3 regions of the Mogibacterium sp. CM50 genome follow, and region 3 is predicted to be linked to each of the others. Evidence: predicted binding sites of a transcription regulator. Region 3 holds the regulator's gene; each other region holds the start of a gene.
What was found. The regulator HrcA, encoded in region 3, represses chaperone genes, less so after heat shock. The targets are predictions, from matches to a motif close to TTAGCACTCNNNNNNNNNGAGTGCTAA.
Positions count from the first base shown of each region.

Region 1: a site for HrcA is predicted at 1,679-1,705, ahead of clpB (ATP-dependent chaperone ClpB). Genes of this name have one in related genera too.
Region 2: a site for HrcA is predicted at 3,312-3,338, ahead of HMPREF1152_RS02985 (co-chaperone GroES). Genes of this name have one in related genera too.

Region 1 covers NZ_ALNL01000044.1:186,652-194,126, forward strand. Annotated here, with positions in the region: gene clpB (ATP-dependent chaperone ClpB) at 1-1,620, opposite strand, end outside; gene HMPREF1152_RS08285 (site-2 protease family protein) at 1,736-2,473, opposite strand; gene miaB (tRNA (N6-isopentenyl adenosine(37)-C2)-methylthiotransferase MiaB) at 2,521-3,834, opposite strand; gene plsY (glycerol-3-phosphate 1-O-acyltransferase PlsY) at 3,838-5,709, opposite strand; gene der (ribosome biogenesis GTPase Der) at 5,709-7,031, opposite strand; gene ftsY (signal recognition particle-docking protein FtsY) at 7,024-7,475, opposite strand, start outside.
Region 2 covers NZ_ALNL01000019.1:78,055-85,529, reverse strand. Annotated here, with positions in the region: gene hcp (hydroxylamine reductase) at 1-23, opposite strand, end outside; gene HMPREF1152_RS02995 (Crp/Fnr family transcriptional regulator) at 516-1,226, opposite strand; gene groL (chaperonin GroEL) at 1,240-2,868, opposite strand; gene HMPREF1152_RS02985 (co-chaperone GroES) at 3,008-3,280, opposite strand; gene HMPREF1152_RS02980 (DNA-3-methyladenine glycosylase family protein) at 3,412-4,260, opposite strand; gene HMPREF1152_RS02975 (Rid family detoxifying hydrolase) at 4,664-5,038, opposite strand; gene tsaA (tRNA (N6-threonylcarbamoyladenosine(37)-N6)-methyltransferase TrmO) at 5,138-5,953, opposite strand; gene HMPREF1152_RS02965 (nitroreductase family protein) at 5,983-6,669, opposite strand; gene carB (carbamoyl-phosphate synthase large subunit) at 6,900-7,475, opposite strand, start outside.
Region 3 covers NZ_ALNL01000039.1:21,270-28,744, reverse strand. Annotated here, with positions in the region: gene HMPREF1152_RS05775 (AsnC family transcriptional regulator) at 1-117, shown strand, start outside; gene HMPREF1152_RS05770 (acetate--CoA ligase family protein) at 119-1,531, shown strand; gene dnaJ (molecular chaperone DnaJ) at 1,773-2,906, opposite strand; gene dnaK (molecular chaperone DnaK) at 2,992-4,854, opposite strand; gene grpE (nucleotide exchange factor GrpE) at 4,938-5,648, opposite strand; gene hrcA (heat-inducible transcriptional repressor HrcA) at 5,641-6,690, opposite strand; gene HMPREF1152_RS05745 (LVIVD repeat-containing protein) at 6,978-7,475, opposite strand, start outside.

The DNA of each region.
Region 1 (7,475 bases), on a different contig from region 3:
CTGAATTTCTTCTTCTCCCACTTCCTCGCGCAGCAGTCTATTTTCGCTTGATTGCTCAGTCTTCTCCTTGAGTCCCTCTATCTCCTTCTCGAGTCTGGGCAAATCACCGTATCTAAGCTTTGCGAGCTTCTCAAGATCATACTCTCTCTCAGCTGTTTCTATCTGATGACGAATCTCCTCTAATTCAAGCTTCTTGTTCTTGAGTTCCTGAATATTCTTTTTCTCGTTAGACCATTTAGCGGTCAGCTCGTCATTTTCACTCTTTAGATTAGCGAGCTCTTCGCTTATTGCTTCCAGCCTTACCTTGCTCGCCTTATCGTCCTCCTTGGATAACGCTTGCTGTTCTATTTCAAGCTGCATGATTTTACGTGATATCTGATCGAGATCTGACGGCATGCTGTCAATCTCGGTTCTTATTCTGGCAGCTGCTTCATCCATCAAATCTATCGCCTTGTCCGGCAAATATCGGTCGCTTATATACCTGTTTGAAAGTGTCGCACAAGCGATAAGAGCATTGTCCGTGATTCTGACACCGTGATGAATCTCAAATTTCTCCTTCAGTCCCCTAAGTATAGAAATCGTGTCCTCAACAGTAGGTTCGTCTACCATTACCTTTTGGAATCGTCTCTCAAGAGCTGCGTCAGTTTCTATATATTTCCTATATTCATCAAGTGTAGTCGCTCCGATGCAGTGCAGCTCTCCTCTTGCCAGCTTTGGCTTAAGCAGATTTCCCGCATCCATAGATCCCTCTGTGCGACCTGCACCAACGATATTATGAATCTCATCTATGAACAGGATAATGTTCCCGTCAGATTTATCTATCTCATTTAAAACAGCCTTGAGTCGCTCTTCGAATTCTCCGCGGTACTTAGCTCCCGCAATCAACGAACCCATATCGAGCGAGAATATCGTCTTACCCCTCAGGCCATCCGGTACGTCACCATTGACTATTCTCTGCGCCAATCCCTCTACTACGGCAGTCTTGCCGACTCCAGGTTGTCCAATTAAAACCGGGTTATTCTTGGTTCTCCTCGATAGAATCTCGATAGCTCGCCTTATTTCCACATCCCTGCCAATAACCGGATCCAGCTTCCCCTTCCTAGCTGCATCAACAAGATCGATGCCATACTTATTAAGAGCATCATAGGTGTCTTCCGGATTCTGATTAGTCACTCTCTGGTTACCTCGAACCATCGTTAGAGCTCTCATAAAATCATCCTTGTTGATACCGTACTTTGTCAGGATTCCGTTAACTTCGGAGTTTTTGGAATCAATAATTGCCAGATACAGGTGCTCAACACTGACATAATCATCCTTAAAATCTCCGGCGATTTTTTCAGCTTTTATAAGGACGCTGTTGAGTTCAGGACTCATGTATACCTGCCCATTACCGCCACTAACCTTTGGCATCTTCTCAAGATTTTTCTCTAAATCAGCCTTTAGCGCTCTCACATCTACGTTCATAGCTTCAAGAAGCTTAGGAATCAATCCGTCGCTGTCGCTTATTATTGCGTAATGTACATGTGCTATCTCTAACTGCTGATGCCCGTAAGAAGTTGCTAAATTTTGTGAATCGAGAATGGCACCCTGCATTTTCTGCGTATATTTTTCAATATTCATTGCCTTCCTCCTCATTTAATATTTCATGATCCAAGTCTCACTTGCTTACAAGATAAATTTAGCACTCGTCTGTGACGAGTGCTAATAATTATCGTGATGAAATTGTGAAGAACTTCTATGCTAATATAATCCCTGTAAGCAGCGTTGAATAAACCGAACTGGTCAGTGGATACAGTATCCTGCTGACTACCCCGAATAACAGCAACAACAATAAAACCAATCCGCCATACTGATACACTGTGTAGTACCAGCCGGTCTTGCGCAGATTAAACAGCTCCGTAACTAAACCGAACCCGTCCAGCGGCGGAACGGGGATGAGATTAAATATCATCAGTGTTATATTGATCATAACGACGTACAGCAGAATCTTGACAGCTAACCCCTGTACAGAATCTGTCAATATAACATCTCTGCCCCAAAGGTTAATCGCAAATCTGGATATGAAGGCGAATACTATCGCTATTATCAGATTCATCGTTACACCCGCGACGGATACGATAAACTCGTCTAAACGAGGCCTCTTATAATAACGATTATCTATTTGTACTGGAACACCCCAGCCGAATCCGCAAAAGATAAGCGCAAAGAAACCAAACGGATCAATGTGCTTTGCCGGATTAATTGTCAATCTGCCTTGTGCCTTGGGTGTCGGGTCTCCAAATGCATTTGAAGCAAACGCATGGGCAAATTCGTGGAACGAAAGCCCCACCACTATGCCCGGCAGCGTCAACAGCATATTGAAGAAATACGTCTTGGGATCTTTAAGTCCGCCATTTAAAAAGTTAGTAATCAGAAGCAGGATTAATATAATACCCGGTCCTGACCGCAATAAGCTGCTAAGTTTATCTCTCATATAAATATTCCTTTTTGTATTATTATTCTTAAGTGGCAAATAAATAGCTAGGCCAGAATTCCATCTATGCTGAACGTCTTGCAGTCTGTAATCCTGACATCGACAAGCTGACCTGTGATATCCCTTCCGGACGAGATATTAACCAGCTTGAAGCCATCAGTTCTTCCCGAATATGCGTTTTCGTCCTTACGACTCGCTCCGTCCACGAGCACCCTTACAGTTTGATCAGTAAGCATCGAATTGTTGCGCAGAGAACATTCGTTAACCACCTCGTTTAGGCGTTCAAAACGCTCGTGCTTGATATCGTAAGGTATCTGATCTGTGTAACCAGCCGCAGGAGTGCCCTCACGAGGCGAGTATATAAATGTAAATGCTGAGTCGTATCCGACATACTCGACTAGCGACAATGTCTCCGCAAATTCATCTTCTGTCTCCCCCGGAAAGCCGACTATGATGTCTGTGGTGATTGCAATATCCGGGCATGCAGCTTTTAGCTTGTCAATAATTTCGATATACCTATCTCTGTCGTATCTGCGATTCATGCGCTTCAGTACAGTGCTGCTGCCCGACTGAACAGGTAAATGGATGTGCTTACACAGCTTGTTACAAGTGCGGAAGCAATCTATCAGATCGTCTGAAAGATCCTTGGGATTGGATGTCATAAATCTGATCCTCTCAATTCCTTCAATCTCGTTAATATATCTGACGAGTGTTGGGAAATCATTGCCTTCGCCGTCCTTAAAGGAATTTACATTCTGTCCCAACAGCATAACCTCCAACACACCGTCAGAAGCCAGCTTTTTAACTTCATCGACAACATCTGCAAGCGACCTGCTCTTTTCTCTGCCGCGAGTGTATGGAACAATGCAGTAGGTGCAGAAGTTATTGCAGCCGTAAGTGATATTTACAAGCGCCTTATGCTCATAAACCCTCTTAGGTTCCTTTTCATCCGGAATTACAGGGCTGTTTGCGGTGATGGAAAACTGCTTTTTGCCAGTTGCTATTCTTGAATTGAGGAGCTTCGGAAAATCACCAATTGTCTGTGTACCAAACACAACATCTACCCATCCAAAGCTCTTCTTGATTTCCTCCTGCACGCGCGGCTGTTGCGGCATGCAGCCGCAAACACAGACGATTCGGGAATCTTTATTTTCATCTCTGCGTTTTTTAAACTGTCCGAGCATGCCGTAAAATCGCTTATCAGCATGCTCGCGGACGCTGCAGGTATTCATGACTACAACATCCGCTTCATAAGGATCAGCAACAAATTCGCATCCCATGCCTTCGAGCATACCGGCGATATTCTCCGAGTCGTGCTCGTTCATCTGGCATCCGAAAGTAATAATGTGATATTTTTTCATGTGTTATTTGTTCTCTTGTTTCCTATCTCTGTTCATCAGCAGTTCAACTGCATCGCGAGGTTTGAGGTTGCCATCTATCACACTCTTGACGGCATCTGTAATCGGCATCTCTATTCCCAGCTTAGCCGCCAGCCTGCTAGCGGCCTCGACTGTATAGAAGCCCTCAACTGTAGTCTTGATCTCGGCGACCGCTTCATCCGGTGTCATTCCACCTCCGATAAGCAACCCGCACCTTCTGTTTCTCGACAGATCGGAGGAGCATGTAACCATGAGATCTCCTATTCCTGACAGCCCTGCAAAAGTCTCGCTCTTGGCACCCATCGCTTCTCCAAGCCTGGAAATCTCGTGGATACCTCTTGTCATCAGAGCAGCCTTGGAGTTATCTCCGAATTTCATGCCGTCTGCAATACCTGTGCCAAGTGCAATTACGTTCTTAAGTGCACCTCCAAGCTCGACCCCGAGAATATCATCGCCGGTGTACACACGGAAAGTCTTACTCATCAGTATGTTCTGAATTTCCTTGGCCGCATCATCGTCATCAGACGCAGCAACTACTGTAGTTGGGTAGTTGCGGACGATTTCCTCAGCATGCGAAGGTCCGGAAACTGCGACATATCTGTTATCAACTAAGGACTTTGCAATTTGAGACATAGTCTTAAGAGAATCGTTTTCGATCCCCTTTGCAAGATTTACAAGAATAGCTTCCTTGTCGATATACTTTGCAGATTTCTCGATAACGCGTCCAAACTGCTGAGCAGGAATCGCAAATATAACTATGTCACGTTTACTTACCCCTGTACGCAGGTTCGAGGTGAACCTGATGCTGTCAGCCAGCTTGGCTCCCGGCAAATACTTCTCATTTACCCTAGTCTCTCGAATCCTGTTAATATCTTCCTTGTTACGGCCGTAGATCGTAACTCTATGGCCGTTATGCGCGATTACATTCGCAATTGCGGTACCGAAGCTGCCGTTTCCAATCACTGCTACTTTCTTCTTTGCCGAACCCTTGAGCTGTGGTATCTCAACGTCCTTGTAATAATCTGCCGCCGAATCCAAAACCTCAACCCTGGTGTGGTTGATCGATGTTGCCTCGTTGACAAGCTCGTCCCTGGAGCCGGACGCCAGTATATCATCATGTACCGAGTCAGTGAGCACCATGTCTTCATCTTTATCAAATTTATCGAGATTATCGTGAGCCTTCTCTATATTCATGCTTGATTCTTCACCGGGAGCATCGAAGCTTTCGTCTGTATCTGTATTAGATTGTGCTGTGAGCTTCTCTCTGATTCTGGAACCAATGCTCAGCTCCTTCTCCTCACCATTCATCAGTCTCTTGATATTACCGCGGTGAGTGAACAATATTACAAGTGCCATAAGGATGGCGATTGGTAAATCCTTCGGGTAGTAATACAGCATTAACAAAGGATACATGAGCGCTGCAGTAATTGAACCAAGAGACATCTTCTTGGATACTCCGGCAACTATAACTGCAATAAGAGCAGCTGCAAAGGTACTTGGCCAATTGATAGCCATGGCAGCACCTATAAAGGTAGCCACCCCCTTGCCACCCTTGAATTTAAAGATAACAGGATATATATGCCCGATAACAACAGCTGCAAATGCTAACATCGCACCGAGATTATTAAATCTTCCCTGTGCTATTGTTACAGCCACGAGGCCCTTGAGTATATCTATTACAAGAGTACAGGCCGCAGCCTTAGTTCCCAGAACTCTGAGCACATTTGTAGTACCGGCGTTGCCGCTTCCTGCCTTCTTGATATCGATTCCGTAGAAACGACCAATTAATGTAGCCGGCGATATATTACCGATGAGATATGCAATTACCACCATTATAGTCAGCGATACATAATTCATTAATTATCTCCCTTTTTCTCATTGAACAAGAACTTGATGGACGTTCCTTCAAAGTCATATGCCTCACGCAGCTTGTTCTCCAGATACCTTGAGTACGAGAAGTGCATAAGCCGGCGCGAATTTATATTGAACGAAAACAGCGGCGGTCTGGAGCCAATCTGACTCGCATAGTAAATCTTGAGACGTTTGCCCTTGTCTGAAGGCGGCTGCCTCATCATAACTGCATCCTCGATAATGCTGTTGAGCTTACCTGTTGTGATTCGCCTCGACCTAATATCCTCAATCTTAGCTGCTTTGTCTATTATGTCGAAAACCCTCCTGTTCTCCAGTACTGATACAAAGAGTATCGGTGCATATGACACGAAGCGGAGATCCGCTCTGAGCTTGCGTTCATAATCTCTCATGGTGTTAGTTTCTTTTTGGACAAGATCCCACTTATTAACGACAATCATAAGGCCCTTGCCGGCTTCATGAGCAATACCCAGAATCTTCTTATCCTGCTCTGTTAAGCCTTCGGCTGCATCAATCATCATTATGCAAATATCACACCGCTCAACGGATGCAACAGCTCTGATGACACTGAAATGCTCGATTGAATCGTTGACCTTGCTCTTGCGTCTCAACCCGGCTGTATCTATCAGAGTGTATTCTTTATCATTATACGAAAATGGCGTATCAATCGAGTCACGGGTAGTTCCTGCAATCGGCGAGACAATTACGCGCTTTTCGTTTGTGAGTGCATTTACAAGTGAGGATTTACCGACATTAGGCTTCCCTATAATGGCAATCCTGGTTGAATCCTCATATCCATAAAGCTCATCGTCCGGGAAGCCTGTCACGATTGCATCGAGCAGGTCACCCATATTGAGCATGTTGACCGAGCTGATAGCGATTGGTTCGCCAAATCCAAGCTCATAAAAATCATATATATCGTCACCAAGCTTGCCCGGATTGTCAACCTTATTGACAACCAGTATGACCTCCTTGCCCGTCCTTCTGAGGATATCAGCAACGTCATGGTCGGCAATGGTAAGACCTTCCTTGCCATCAACCATGAAAAGGATAACATCGGCGAGCTCCATAGCCGTAACCGCCTGCTCCCGCATCTGTGAGAGAATGATATCGCCGGTATTTGCTTCAATACCGCCCGTATCGATAATGGCAAATTCACGTCCGTTCCATTCAGTCTCGGCATAAATCCTATCGCGAGTTACTCCCGGAGTATCTTGCACTATAGCCTTGCGCTCTCCAATTATTCTGTTGAAGAAAGTAGATTTTCCTACATTAGGCCTCCCTACTACAGCGAGTATAGGTTTACTCATCAAAAATACCTCCTGCAAATTCCTGCGGATCGAACTCCTTGAGGTCATGCATACCTTCACCTACTCCAATGAACTTGATAGGCAGATCGTACTCGTCCGTCACCGTTATAGAGATGCCTCCCCTCGCTGTACCGTCAAGCTTGGTAAGTATGATGCCTGTGATATCAGCAATTTCACTGAATTCCTTGGCCTGACTGATAGCATTTTTGCCGGTTGTCGAATCGAGAACTATAAGAGTCTCACGTGAAGCATCAGGATACTCACGTCCAATGATCTTATCCATCTTTTCAAGCTCTTTCATAAGATTTGTCTTATTCTGAAGCCTCCCGGCCGTGTCGCATATGAGCACGTCGATATTGTTGGCTTTAGCTGACTGAACAGCGTCATATATTACCGCAGCAGGGTCTGTACCCTCATCGTGGCGAATTACTCGCACTCCTGAGC
Region 2 (7,475 bases), on a different contig from region 3:
AAACAAAACATCTTATTCTCCATCTGCTTCTCCTTTCAACTACTATATATCGACCTCGCCTCCGCTCAGCCGTCGTCTCCGGTCATTCTCCAGTCCCTCACCCGGAACAAATCTAACCTGAATATCCTTACTTAGGTCTGCTAAGTTTTATGTCATATTCCATAGTCCTCAACCTGTGAACGAGTTTAACACTTAGAAAAGGTGTTGATGAGTGTTCTTCCAAGTACGTGCTGAACCTTAACCTGTGAGTAAGTCTAACACTTAAAAAAGGTGGAATCTGTAACCTATGTTACAATTCCACCTTGTGCTAATGTTTTTATGTCAGAACACCGGCGCACCTACGCTCGGCATTTGAAGCGTTGCTCCACCAATGATGCGCATCGACGGCGCGCTCGAAATTCGCACACGCACGGCTAACGCCGTATAGCCATAGCTGAAGCGATATAGTCACATATCAGTTGAGAGCTTTGCTCAAATTCATACACATGTACGAATTTGAAAAATATATCCGCATATCAGTTGAGGGCTTCTATCTCGGCCGGATCAAGTACAAATATCTTGCGCCCCTTAATCTCAACCAATCCATCATCCTGCATCTTCATCAACTCACGAGAAATCGACGGCCTCGTCACACCGAGGAACTCGGCAAGCTCCTCACGTGTCATATCGATCGGCTTGGTCATATCCCTATCATTATAGATGGACAGCATCTTGGCGATTTTCTGACGAAGAGTCGGACAAGACAGGATTCGCAGTCTCATATTTAGCGCATAAGCATTCCCGGCAAAAATCATAAGCAAATTGCTTGTCAGCTGCTTGTGATAATCGCAGCCGTTGACACACGTGCCTGTCATGAAGTCGCGCGGCAACACGACTATCCTGGTCTCGCACGTAGCCTGTGCAAATACCCCATATTCCTTCTTACCTAGGAACAGCAAAATGTCTCCAAATATATCTCCCGTACTTGAGAATGTCCCGATTACTCTTCTGTTGCCGTCAAACGAATCGTAGCCGACTCGTACCCCGCCCTCGAGCAGGATGTGAAGCTTGTTGGGCTCATCCTCTTCAGTGAAAATCATCTCACCTTTCCTGTAGGTGACACAAAGCGCGTCGCTACAGGTAAAGCATTTACCCACATCCTCTACGGACATACCCTTAAACAGGGGGCTAACCATCAGCCGCCGCGCTATATCCATGTCAGTCCTTGCCGAAACCCTTCTTGACATCTCGCCTCGCTTATTACATCATGCCCATTCCGCCGCCTGCGGGCATAGCAGGTGCAGCAGGAATATCTTCCTTAATCTCCGTGATTCCTGCTTCTGTTGTGAGCAGCATTCCTGCTACACTGGAAGCGTTCTGAAGCGCCGATCTGGTAACCTTAACCGGATCCACGATTCCCGCTTCAATCATGTCTACATACTCCTCGGTAGCAGCGTTGAAGCCCACACCCTTCTTGGAGCCCTTAACCTCGGCAACGATTACGCTGCCTTCAAATCCGGCGTTTTCAGCAATCTGTCTAACCGGCTCCTCAAGTGCTCTGATGACGATTCTGGCACCGGTTCTCATGTCGCCCTCAAGACTCTCAGCATACTCGGAAACTTTATCAATTGCGCCGATCAGTGAAGTACCGCCACCGGCTACAATTCCTTCCTCAACGGCAGCTCTGGTAGCATTGAGCGCATCCTCAAGTCTGAGCTTCTTCTCCTTGAGTTCAGTCTCTGTTGCTGCTCCGGCGTTGATAACTGCAACTCCACCTACCAGCTTAGCAAGTCTCTCCTGCAGCTTCTCTTTATCAAAATCAGAGGTTGTCTCTTCGATTTCACCCTTGATCTTCTCAATTCTCTCATCGATCTCAGCCTTGTCCCCGGCGCCGTTTACGATTACAGTATGGTCCTTATTAACCTTGACTGTACCTGCTTTTCCGAGCATGTCGACTGTAGCTTCCTTGAGCTCATATCCCAGCTCCTCGCTGATGACCGTACCACCTGTGAGGATCGCAATATCCTCCATCATAGCCTTTCTTCTGTCACCGAATCCGGGTGCCTTTACAGCTACTACATCAAGCGTTCCTCTCAGCTTGTTAACAACAAGTGTTGCCAGAGCCTCACCGTCTACATCGTCAGCAACGATGAGCAGCTTCTTGCCGGACTTCATGATGTCCTCCAGCAGCGGAACCAAATCCTGAATGTTGCTAATCTTCTTATCTGTCAGCAGGATGTACGGGTTATCGAGAACAGCCTCCATCTTCTCTGATGTAGCTGCCATATAAGGAGACAGATAACCTCTATCAAACTGCATACCCTCTACAACGTCGAGAGTAGTTCCGAGCGACCTCGACTCCTCAACAGTGATAACGCCGTCCTTACCGACCTTCTCCATAGCCTCGGAGATAAGTGTACCAATCTCCTTATCATCGGCGGAAACAGCTGCAACCTGAGCTACGCTATCCTTATCATCAACCTTGACTGCGCTGCTCTTGAGGTATTCAACCGCAACATCTACCGCGCTGCTGATACCCTTCTTGAGAATCATCGGGTTAGCTCCGGCAGTTACATTCTTGAATCCCTCGCGAACAATTGCCTGTGTGAGCAATGTAGCTGTAGTAGTTCCGTCACCCGCTACATCATTAGTCTTGGTAGCAACCTCCTTGACAAGCTGAGCTCCCATGTTCTCAACCTGATCCTCAAGCTCGATTTCCTTGGCAATCGAAACACCGTCGTTGGTGATCAACGGTGATCCATATGATCTCTCAATCAGGACATTTCTGCCCTTAGGTCCTAGTGTAATCTTAACTGTATCTGCCAGCTTATCAACTCCTGCGAGGAGCTTTCTTCTCGAGTCTTCTCCGTAATGCAAATCCTTTGCCATCTTAGTTACCTCCTATTGTACTGCATGTACATCCGCACCTGATTATGTGTACATATATGAGATGCGGAGTTGAAATCTACATTTCTATTATTTATTGTTATTGCCTATCGTTCTACCCAAATAGAGCTCTCGACTGTAGCTATTCGATTACAGCGAGGATATCCTTCTGGCTCATTATGATGTACTCCTCGCCGGCGTATTTCAGCTCTGTGCCGCCATACTTGGAGAAGATTACCTTATCTCCAACCTTGACTTCCATCTTTTCGTCTTCCGTTCCGGGACCAACGGCCAGAACCTCAGCCTCCTGCGGCTTTTCCTTGGCGCTTGCCGACAGGATAAGCCCGCCCTCAGTCTTTTCCAATGCTTCGCTGCGCTTAATTACAACTCTTGCGCCTAATGGCTTTATTCCTATACTCATTTGAAACCTCCCAATCGTTTAATTGTTAGCACTCAAAATATGCGAGTGCTAATCTCTATAACTAATTTTACTCAGCACCCATGATGTTGTCAACACGGCACTATGAATTAAATGTGAAGATATCTTCACTGCATACTTCTATAAAAATAAAACAGATATTGCTGTGCTATTCCGCCAAGTTCACCAAAATGCTCGTCGGCAAACTTCTGCATTCCCTTAACATCTTTGATGTCAAACCCGTAAAGCTCTGCCATTATCTTCTTCATCCAGACATCTATAGGAAAGGCTGTAAAATCCCTGAGTCCGAAGAGCAATATGCAGTTTGCAACCTTAGGTCCCACGCCTAAATACGATAGCAACGCCTTGTGCTTCTCTTCTGCCGAGCCTGTTGGCACACCCTGCTCCTTATAATGCTCCGGGGCCGCTGCCAGATATGTATTCCTATACCCCAGCTTGAGTGCCGCAAGCTCCTCGAGAGTTGCTTCAGCCAGCTGCTCAGGAGTCGGAAAAGCATACCTTACCTCTCCCATAAATTCTCCAATCTCAGTACCGTAGCTCCTCGCCAGCGACTCAATGCACTTCTTGATACGCGGGATGTTATTGTTCTGAGATACGATGAACGATATCAAGACCTCCCAATAATCCTGATTGAGAATCCTTATGCCATAGCACGTGTCTATCGCCTCATCGAGCTTTGAGTCACTCGCAAGCAACGCTCTCTTCATATCTCCATATCCGGTGTCCAGGTCAAAATAGCTGCACCAGTATTCCTCACTGCCACCTGTGCACTCAACTACAAGTGTGCTCGCATCATCTTTGTGTTTCAGCACGACATGTGCTGCATTGCCGCCGGCTACTCCTATATACGAGCCGTCTCCGCATTCGTTCCATCGGAAGCATTGCCCGCACTCAAATATGTGGGCTAGCTCTATATCGTGTAAATTGTCAAATCTAATAGTCCTAATGTTGTCCATTCTTCATTCCTGCGCCAAATTCTCCTGATTCATCTAATTATGATCTCCCAGCGTTCTTAATATTGTCCATCCTTCATCCCTGCGTCAAATACAATAAGCATGCCTTGCCTCACGGCATCCCAATGCGCCCTTTTCACATAGGTAAATCAATGTTATTCGCAAATATTCATTCAGCAAATTTCTTCGTGCTATCTGTATCTGTATATTCGCTATTATACATGAAATCCTCCATATAACAGATAGGCGCTATTAATATAAACCATAAGAGCTATCAATGTAAAACCAGCAGTACGCTTCATACCGCTGGTCTCATATGTTACCACTATTATAAATGATAAATGCGGCGAAATTCATCGCTGTTTATTCGCCATCAGTGCATAAATACTATTGATTTTCTCAAAGACTACCTTACAGCCGTTATCTCAACTTCGCAGAGTGCACCTGCAGGAAGTGCAGTGATTGCAACGCACGATCTAGCCGGCTTCGAAGTGAAATATTCAGCATATACTTCATTGAACACCTTGAAATCGCTCATATCCAAAATGTAGCAGGTTGTCTTGACAACGTTGTCGTAGGTCATACCGTTAGCCTTGAGAATCTCTCCTACGTTCTTGCAGGCCTGCTCCGCCTGTGTCTGAATGTCATCACCTACAAACTTCCCTGTTGCAGGATCGATTCCAATTGCGCCGGAAGCATATAGTATGTTTCCTGCCAGGACTGCCTGAGAATAAGGACCGAGAGCCGCAGGAGCGTTCTTGGTATCGGTATATTCGAACATCTGGTTACCTCCTAATTACCTCACATATCTTTCATCTAAACTATTATGTCTTGATTGTATCACTCTAACCGGACGAGTTCAAATAATGCTCAAGCCTTCTTACTCTGCCAGCTCTCTGACTGCTGTCACTATCAGCTTGCCTTCACGCGATATGAACTCTATATCCACATTTCCAAAAGCCAGCCTCGAAGGCTTATCCGAATCTCTGTCATATGCATCGCGAGGATCCAGCTGCAGTATGCCGATAATCGGTTTTCTATACTGCTCCTCCACCTTGGCTAGGAGGTGATCCGGGAATTCGACCTCCACGCACGTCATTTGAGCTCCCGGGATATCATCTTTTTCTCCGGCTCTCTCGGGATCTCCATGCTCTTCAGTTTTTCCGCACTTTCCGGTTTCTCCGCATTCTTCCGTTTTTCCGGACGCTTCGGGCCGGGCAACAAAGCCTTCTGTCGCTTCGGTAATCGCATCGCTGTACGGCAAATACGGCTTGATATCGTATATCGGCGTACCGTCGAGGAGATCCGCACCTTCTACTATCAGGCTCACCTGCCCATCCTCATATCTCACTTCCACCAGCTTAACTGCTGACATTCCAAGAGAGTTCGGTCTGTATGGAGATCTGGTAGCAAATACGCCCATGCGAACCGAACCACCCAGCCGTGGAGGCCTGACAGTTGGTCGCCATGCCGGATGTGGCTCTCTCATATTGAGCCGGTTTTCCGAAAAGCCCCATATCAACCAAATATGAGAGAACTTATCGAGCCCTCTCACAGCTTCAGGAATATTAAATTCATGGTCAAAGACTATCTCCGACCGCAGCCCGTCAACCATCCGGGGCTGCCGCGGTATACCGTACTTCTGCCGAAAAGCGGAGCGCATGTGCGCAACCGGGCGAATTTCATATAATTTCATATAATCTAATCTGTCCATATTTTAAACTATTAAGCCCATACAAATTCCTTTGGCGATGCCCCTATCTCAAAGTGATATTTTACAATACCGAGATCAACCTTGCTCATCGGACCCATGCCTGACTTGACCTTGATCCTGTCACCACTCAGCGCGAAGCTGAACCTCTGCCGGTTAAACGCAGTTGGAGCCATCAGCGCCATCTCAACTCCATCCTTGAACCAATCAGGTGTCTCCTCAAAGCCGGCAACCTTGGACGCTTTCGCGTCGAACACCTCGCCTGCAGTCTTAGACTTTCTATCAGAGCCCATGGTCTTGCCGTAACCGACTGCTATAACCGCTACGATCTTTTCATCGGCTCTGACGACGATAGCTTCCTTAACCTTCTTATAAGTTCCTCCGACCCAGCAAGTATTGAGTCCATGCTGTATGCACCGAATCACCAGCTTCTCGCCATAGTATCCGGCCATCTCGTCCAGGTCCGGGCGTTTTGGGCCCACAACAGCAATATAGTTGCGAACATTTGAGAACTTACCGTATCTGGCAAGCAAGCTCGAAAAGGCCTTCGGTTCGTCCTGAATCAGCTGGAAATGCAAATTCCCCTCGCGGTTACACTGCTGAATCATCACCTTGAGATCCTCAACGGCTTTATTATCTATCGGTCTATCCTCATACGCGCGCACTGAATGGCGCAACTTCACACACTCTCTTAGTTCCATAATCCCCTCCTAAAATTGATCGATGATCATCATATCATTATCAGATTCAGTATTTAGTATCGACAAGACTACTACCAAAAATTGATCGACGATCATTATAACACCATCAAATTCAGTATTAGTGCCGGCAGGGCCACTACCAAAACTTGATTGATGACCATTACATTATCAGATTCAGTATTAGTGCCGGCAAGGCTACTACCAAAATTTGATTGATGACCATTATATCATTATGCGTCGATTGTGGATACCTTGAATGTTATATCGCCCAGAGCGTCAAGCAGCACCTTCACCGTATCAAGTGAAGTGAGCGTCGTTACGTTATTCTCAGCGGCACACCTTCTGATACGATTGCCCATAGAATTTGCATCTACAGAGCGAATGTCACCGATGTTAATCAAGTATGTCACATATCCCTGTCTGAGCTCATTTGCCACAGCGTCCATGCTGTTGTCCGTGTGTGGGAAGCTCCTGGTCTTGACGCCGTTCGCCTTGAGGAACTGTGCCGTACCCTCGGTCGCTTCGATATTAAAGCCCAAGTCGTAGAATCTCCTGATGAGCGGCAGTGCATCTGCTTTAGACTCGTCATTTATAGATGCAAATACTGTTCCGTAGTTCTGCATCCTCATGCCTGCAGCCTGCATTGCCTTATAAAAAGCTCGCATCAGATCGTCGTCATATCCGATGGCTTCGCCGGTGGATTTCATCTCAGGAGACAGTCTTATATCCATTCCTGACAGCTTAGCAAACGAGAAGGCCGGAACCTTGACGTACCACCTCTTCTTTTCCATAGGTGGCACTCCCTT
Region 3 (7,475 bases):
GATGATGAAAACGGGTACTGGGAGGAGTGCGTAATGACGGACGACTTTCTTCAAAATCGTTTGGAGACCGGCTCTCCGAAATGCCGCTTCTCCACAGATCCTGAGGAGGTGAAATAAGATGATTGTAAAACATCCTCGCGATTATGTAATAGATAATCTTCAGTATGCATTAAATCCAAAATCTATCGCGGTAGTCGGTGCCAGCCGCTATTCAACAAAGGTAGGCTACAAGGTTGTAGACGGTCTGAAGCTATGGGGGTACAAAGGTGAGATCTATCCCGTTAACCCGCGCGCCGATCAAGTGAACGGTCTCAAAGCTTATCCGACCGTAAAAGACATTCCCGAAGATGTTGATTTGGCGTTCCTTGCCGTTCCGGCGCACATCGTAAAGTCCGTGTTGGAGGACTGTGTCGCCAAAAAGGTCAAAATTGTCGTTATCGCTACAAGCGCATTCAAGGAGATTGGCCGCGGTGCTTTACAGGATGAATTGACACAGTACTGCCGTGACAACAAATTGCCGCTGATCGGTCCGAACCTGGTGGGAATGGGAAGCCCGTATCTTGATTTTAACTGTGGTTTCATTCCGTACCTGCCTATCAAGGGACCTGTAGCTATGATATCGCAGTCAGGTGCCAATCTGCTGGCTGCCCTCGGGTCATCTCAAAAAGATCACTATGGCATGAGCTTCTTTGTTGGCCTTGGTAATAAGGCGGATGTGGATTTCTGTGAATTCATCGCGTATGCCGGACGAGATAAAGATACAAGGTGCCTCGCTGTATACATTGAAGGCCTGGACAGTCCGGACGCCTTTATAGAAGCGTGCCGCAGTGTTAATAAACCGATAGTCACCATAAAGGTCGGCGGTTCAAAAATTGGTGAAAAAGCGGCGTTTGCACATACTGCATCCGAAAATGCCGGGACTTCGGACGAATTCTATGACGAAGTATTTAAAGAGGCAGGCGCAATTCGTGCCACAACATGGGAAGAATTTCTCGACATATCTATGGCTCTCGGCATGCAGCCACCTGCAAAGGGGGACAATATCGTAATGATTACCAATGGCGGAGGCTCGGGACTGCTCAGCTGTGACCATTTCGAGCGCAGGGGGATGCCAATGCATGAGTTGCACGAAATTTCTCCTAGTCTCTCTGACCGAATTCGTGCATACATGCCTATGTTCGGTTCTCCACTCAACCCTGTTGATATCTCCGGAACCGCTTCACCGATTCAGTACAAAGGAGCTTTCATACAGGCAATACGCGATCCTAACGTACACGGCATTATAGGGTCTATCTGCCCTACCGCAGTTACCGATGTGGATGCAGTTACCGATGTGGTTATACGCATACACGATACCTACCGTCACCTGGGCAAACCGTTTATCATGGAGTGCCAAGGCGGTAACGAGTGCCAGGAGGCCATACTTAAGCTCAGAGATCATGGTATCCCTGCTTATGCAACTGCCGAACAAGCTGTCAACGCCATGGTAGCCTTATATCGTTACGGCCAAATCAGTTTGAATCGCAAGTAATGACGGTCTATTAATCAAACACATTTGATGAATAACTTAATGAGCCGGGAGCATATCGGCATGCTTCCGGCTCACATTTTATCCACCCTATATCTTCCTTCAAAAAAGATACAGCCGCTGTACCCATTGAAAATTTCAACGTTCACAGCGACTTTTACCAGCTGTTGTTGTCCTGTGACTTATTTTTAGCAACACATCTCGGCCTATAACTTAAACGTTACCTCTACCCAAGCTCAACTCACTAGCTGCCCAGCTTCAGGTTGTCAAATTCCTTTTTACGAGGATATGCATCCGGCGTGAACTCCTCAGCCATATTCTTGATTGCCTTCTTCTCCTTAGCGCTCAGCTTAGTTGGAACCTCAATATTCACCTTGACATACAGGTCTCCATATCTGCCGGTTCTAGGATTTTTGACACCCTTGCCTTTGAGCCTAAAATTCGATCCGGTCTGTGTTCCGGGTGCAAGCGTATACGAATACGTCTCGTTGAACCCCGGCACCTTGACCTTGTCGCCGAGCACCGCCTGGTCGTAGGTAATAGGCATTGTCAGGTACAGGTCGTCGCCACGTCTCTTGTATACCTTGTGTGGCTTTACATTTATTACTATGTACAGGTCGCCAAATGGGCCACCGTTAACTCCCGGCTCACCCTCGCCCCGAATCGGGATGATGCTGTCGCTGTCGACACCCGCCGGAATGTCAATCTTGAGCGTAACGGTCTTTCTCACCGAACCCTTGCCGTGGCAGTCCGGGCACGGTGTATCGATAACCTGACCGGTTCCACCGCACGCATCACAAGTCGTCACATTCTGGAATGTTCCAAACGGAGTCTGCGATACATGTGACACCTGGCCGGTTCCACCGCACTTCTCACATGTGTGCTTGCCCGTACCCGGAGCCGTTCCCTCTCCGTTACACTTCTTGCACTTAACGTCCTTAGTGAGTCTAATTTCCTTACGACAGCCAAATATCGCCTCAGTAAATTCGATCGTAATCGATTTCTGCAGGTCACTGCCCTTGCGAGGACCGTTTCGCCTTGCACTGCGTCCTCCGAAGCCACCAAAGCCGCCGCCAAACATATCGAAGATATCTTCAAAGCCGCCGAAACCGCCAAAACCGGCTCCGCCACCTTCAAAGCCGGCATTAGGATCTACTCCGGCATGACCGAATCTATCATATTTGCTCTTCTTATCAGGATCCGACAATACAGCATAGGCCTCATTGGCTTCCTTGAATTTTTCTTCGGCTTCCTTGTCGCCGGGATTCTTATCCGGATGGTATTTCATAGCCATCTTGCGATAAGCCTTCTTTATCTCGGCTTCGGAAGCTCCTTTCCGGATGCCCAGCACCTCGTAATAATCTCTCTTATCAGCCATATCATTTCCTTCCAACGATAATTTATATAATCAGTGAACTGCCGGCACGCTGTGCCGGCAGTAACCATCTGTTAGTATTCAGACACTACTTATCTTCGTCTACAACCTCATAATCAGCGTCTACAGTGTTTCCGCCAGGACCTGCACTCTGTGCTCCTGACTGAGCCTGTGCACCTGCATCTGCGCCATCACCGGCAGCACCTGTCTGAGCTTGTGCTTCCTGATAAATTCTGCTTGAAATCGGATAGAACGCCTGTGTCAGCGCTTCGCTCTTAGCCTTAATGTCTTCAACGTCGTTAGCCTCTACAGCCTTCTTGAGATCCTCTCTAGCTGCGTCAACCTTAGACTTCTCGTCAGCAGTTACCTTGTCACCGAGCTCGTTCATCTGCTTTTCAGTCTCGAAGAGAATTCCTTCAGCTTGGTTCTTAACCTCGACCTCTTCCTTTCTCTTCTTATCCTCCTCGGCATATTGCTCAGCTTCCTTGATCTTAGCGTTAATCTCGTCCTCAGAAAGCTTTGTTGAGGATGTAATTGTAATCTGCTGCTCCTTACCCGTACCAAGATCCTTAGCGCTTACATTGACGATACCGTTAGCATCGATGTCAAATGTAACCTCGATCTGTGGGATTCCGCGAGGAGCAGGAGCAATGCCCGTGAGCTGGAATCTACCAAGTGTGATATTGTCGGCTGCCATCTCTCTCTCTCCCTGCATTACGTGCACATCCACCGCTGTCTGATTGTCTGCTGCTGTTGAGAATATCTGACTCTTCTTGGTTGGAATAGTTGTATTTCTCTCGATTAGCTTAGTTGCAACACCACCGAGCGTCTCGATAGACAGCGACAGTGGAGTAACATCAAGCAGCAGAACGTCATTGACTTCACCTGTGAGTACGCCTGCCTGGATAGAAGCTCCGATTGCTACGCACTCATCCGGGTTGATACCCTTGAACGGCTCCTTACCTGTTACCTTCTGAACAGCTGCCTGAACTGCAGGAATACGTGTCGAACCGCCGACTAGGATGACCTTAGCGATGTCTGAATTTGTAACACCCGCATCTGCCATAGCCTTTTTCATAGGCTCGATACTTCTCTCAACCAGTCCGCTTGTGAGCTGATCAAATCTGGCTCTTGTAAGATCCATGTCCATATGGAGCGGACCCTCATCAGTTACAGTGATAAATGGCAGATTGATCTTAGTGCTCTGTGCACTTGACAGCTCCTTCTTGGCCTTCTCCGCAGCTTCCTTAAGTCTCTGCAGAGCCATGTTGTCCTTTCTGAGGTCAACTCCGTGCTCAGACTTGAACGAATCTGCCAGGAAGTCCAGAACGGCATTATCAAAATCATCACCGCCAAGGTGTGTATCACCGTTTGTAGCAAGCACCTCAAATACTCCATCCCCAAGCTCTAGCACAGACACATCGAATGTACCGCCGCCAAGGTCGTAGACAAGAATCTTCTGTGCTCCATCCGCCTTATCCAGTCCATAAGCAAGCGATGCAGCAGTTGGCTCGTTGATAATTCTCTTAACGTCCAGACCGGCAATCTTACCGGCATCCTTAGTAGCCTGCTTCTGAGCATCTGAGAAATATGCCGGAACCGTGATGACAGCCTCTGAAACCTTTTCCCCCAGATATGCCTCAGCGTCAGACTTGAGCTTACCGAGAATCATAGCAGAGATGTCCTGTGGAGTATAGCTCTTTCCATCAATCTCTACAGTATAGCTCTCTCCCATGTGTCTCTTGATAGAAGCAATCGTTCTATCCGGGTTTGTGATTGCCTGTCTCTTAGCCGTCTCTCCGACAAGTCTCTCACCATTCTTAGTGAATGCTACGACGGACGGTGTAGTTCTTGCACCCTCTGCATTAGCGATTACAACAGGTTCTCCGCCTTCCAGAACAGACACGCAGCTGTTCGTAGTTCCCAAATCAATTCCAATAACCTTACTCATTGTTTATTTCCTTCCTTTCGTATCCGAAATCCATTATTTACTAAATTATTTATATACAAACGCGGTTCCCCGCGATTTTGTCACTATTTCGCAACAGTTACCATTGTCGGTCTGATGACCTTGCCGTTAAGACTATAGCCCTTCTGCAGCACATTGCACACCTTGTTGCTGTCGTATTCCTCATCGTCGGCCGTCATAACCGCATTGTGAATCTTAGGGTCAAATTCCTCACCGAGCGCTCGCAGCTCCTCGAGCCCCGCTTCGCTCAGAGCGCTTAGCAACTGATCGAAAATAAGCCTCATGCCTTGAGCGTATCCCTCTGCATCCGCCGCAGGATCACTCGCCAACGCTCTCTCGAAGTTGTCGAGCACGCCCAGCAGTTCAACGACGAGCTTTTCATTTGCATACGCGTGGATATCCGCCTTTTCCTTGGCGACACGCTTCTTGTAGTTCCGGAACTCTGCCATAAGCCTCAGATACCTGGAATCGCCATCCTCTTCAGGCTTATCGGTTTCATTCTCCGACCTCTGAGTCTGATCAGACGTACCATCGCCCTCGGCTTCGCTGTCAGGCACATCCTTCGCTTCGTTATCAGCTTTGTCAGCATCCAGAGGCTCTGTCTTGCCATCTACCTCGGCTTCGGTCTTGACTTCTGCATCTGCCGGCTTCGCATCTGAGCCTGTTCGCTGAGCATTCGAAGAATTCTCTTTCCGGCTCTCCGCAGCTTCTACCTGCTTATCAGCTGTCTTATCACCAGCCTCATTAATATTATCCTTCTTGTTCTCTTCAGTCATTCTTGTGTTCCTTTCCATCGTTTAGCAAGAACGATTTGCTGAGGTTCTCCGTAAGGTATTCCATTATTGAAGTAACCTCGCTATAGTTCATCCTGGTTGGTCCGATTACTCCAATCTTGCCTATCAGCTTGCCATCCACGTGATATGTCGCGGTGACCAGCGAGCAATCCTTCATCGATGAATCGATATTTTCATCACCGATGGTTACGATTACACCATCCTCACGCTCGAGCATATCTCTTGCAAATTCATCCTTCCTGCTGACAAGCTCGATGAATGCCTTGGCCTTATCGATGCTGCTGTACTCGGGAATGTTAAATATGTTGGTCAATCCCTCCATGTACAGATTGACGTTGAGCATATCTTCGAGCGTCTTCATGAAGTTTGGCATAACCGTGTTTGCCAAAGGGCTCATAGCCTCGAGATCAGAATTGAAATCTGCAATGATTGATTTCTTGAGAGCCTCATCTATGGTGTTGCCCTTATAGTTATATGTCATCGATTTGCTGAGTATCTCCAGCGACTCCGGCGTATATGACACATCCACCTTGAGTGTGGTGTTCGTGACATTGCCGGCATCAGATACAATCATCAACACGATTGTGTATTCATCAACCGGCACGAGTCTGATGAACTTGAGCGTGTCGTAATTAGCCGAAGGCGTCATCGCAAATGATGCAAGCTTCGTTATATCTGAAAGCAGCTCTGCTGCGTGCTGTAACGTCTGGTTGAACTCTGCGACGCTAACTTGCATGCGCTCGTTGATTATCTGCTTTTCCTCCGGCGAGAGATCGTGCTTGCTCATAAGGCTATTTACATATAGTCTATATGCCTTATCAGAAGGCACACGCCCTGCCGAGGTATGCGGGTGTGTCAGATATCCGAGCTCTTCAAGGTCAGCCATTTCATTTCTGATAGTCGCCGGGCTGACACCTAATCCATATCTCTTAGCAAGCGAACGAGAACCGACCGGCTCTGCGTTCTTAACGTAGTCTGTGATAATTGCCTGGAGGATCTGAAGCTTTCTCTCACCTATTTCCATTGTATTTCCTCCTTACCTGAATTTTGTTAGCACTCATCAATCCGGAGTGCTAATCACTACACATAGTGTACTATCGACCTCCCCCGGTGTCAACATCAAAACATGAGTGTAATATGTTTTTTTCGTGAAGCGATTCAAGGGCCTTCCTCTAAACTAGAAATTGTACGTAGTCGAAGAGTCCGCGGTTAATACGCAAAATGGCACCATCCGGTAATTGTACGGGTGATGCCATTTTTTAGCAAGCTAATTATTTATGTGCTATGTGTGCGTTTCCAAGCTGTTCATAATTAAACTGTGCAACGAACGATGTAAAGTCCGTCCTGATAAGTATCGACATAGATATAGCCTCTGTCATCTACTACACAGTCCTCAGCATGACCAACGTGTGGTCCCGGGAACAGGGTCCCGTCCTCGATATCGAACCATGTGCCTTCCGGATCCGGTGGCATGAAGTAAGCGATTTCCTTAGGTATGAACGGATCCGACACATCGTAGATGCGAAGTCCGGCCTGGAAGTGACAGTTGTAGACTCTGTCGTCTCTCTGCTCCAGGCAGTCCTGCCCGAATAGGTCGAACATGTTGTGTGGACCGAACACCACTCTCTGGCCATCGATGATGTTGAAGTTCTCACCGTGGCACTTCCTGTACTCCGCCGGTACCTCCGGATAAGGGAATACCGAGATAAGTGCCGGATTCTCCTTATCGGAAGTCTCAACCATACCGATGATGTTCATTGGCTGGCTGGTGATCTTGTGGAACATGCCTTCTTCTCTGTTGTTGTCAAA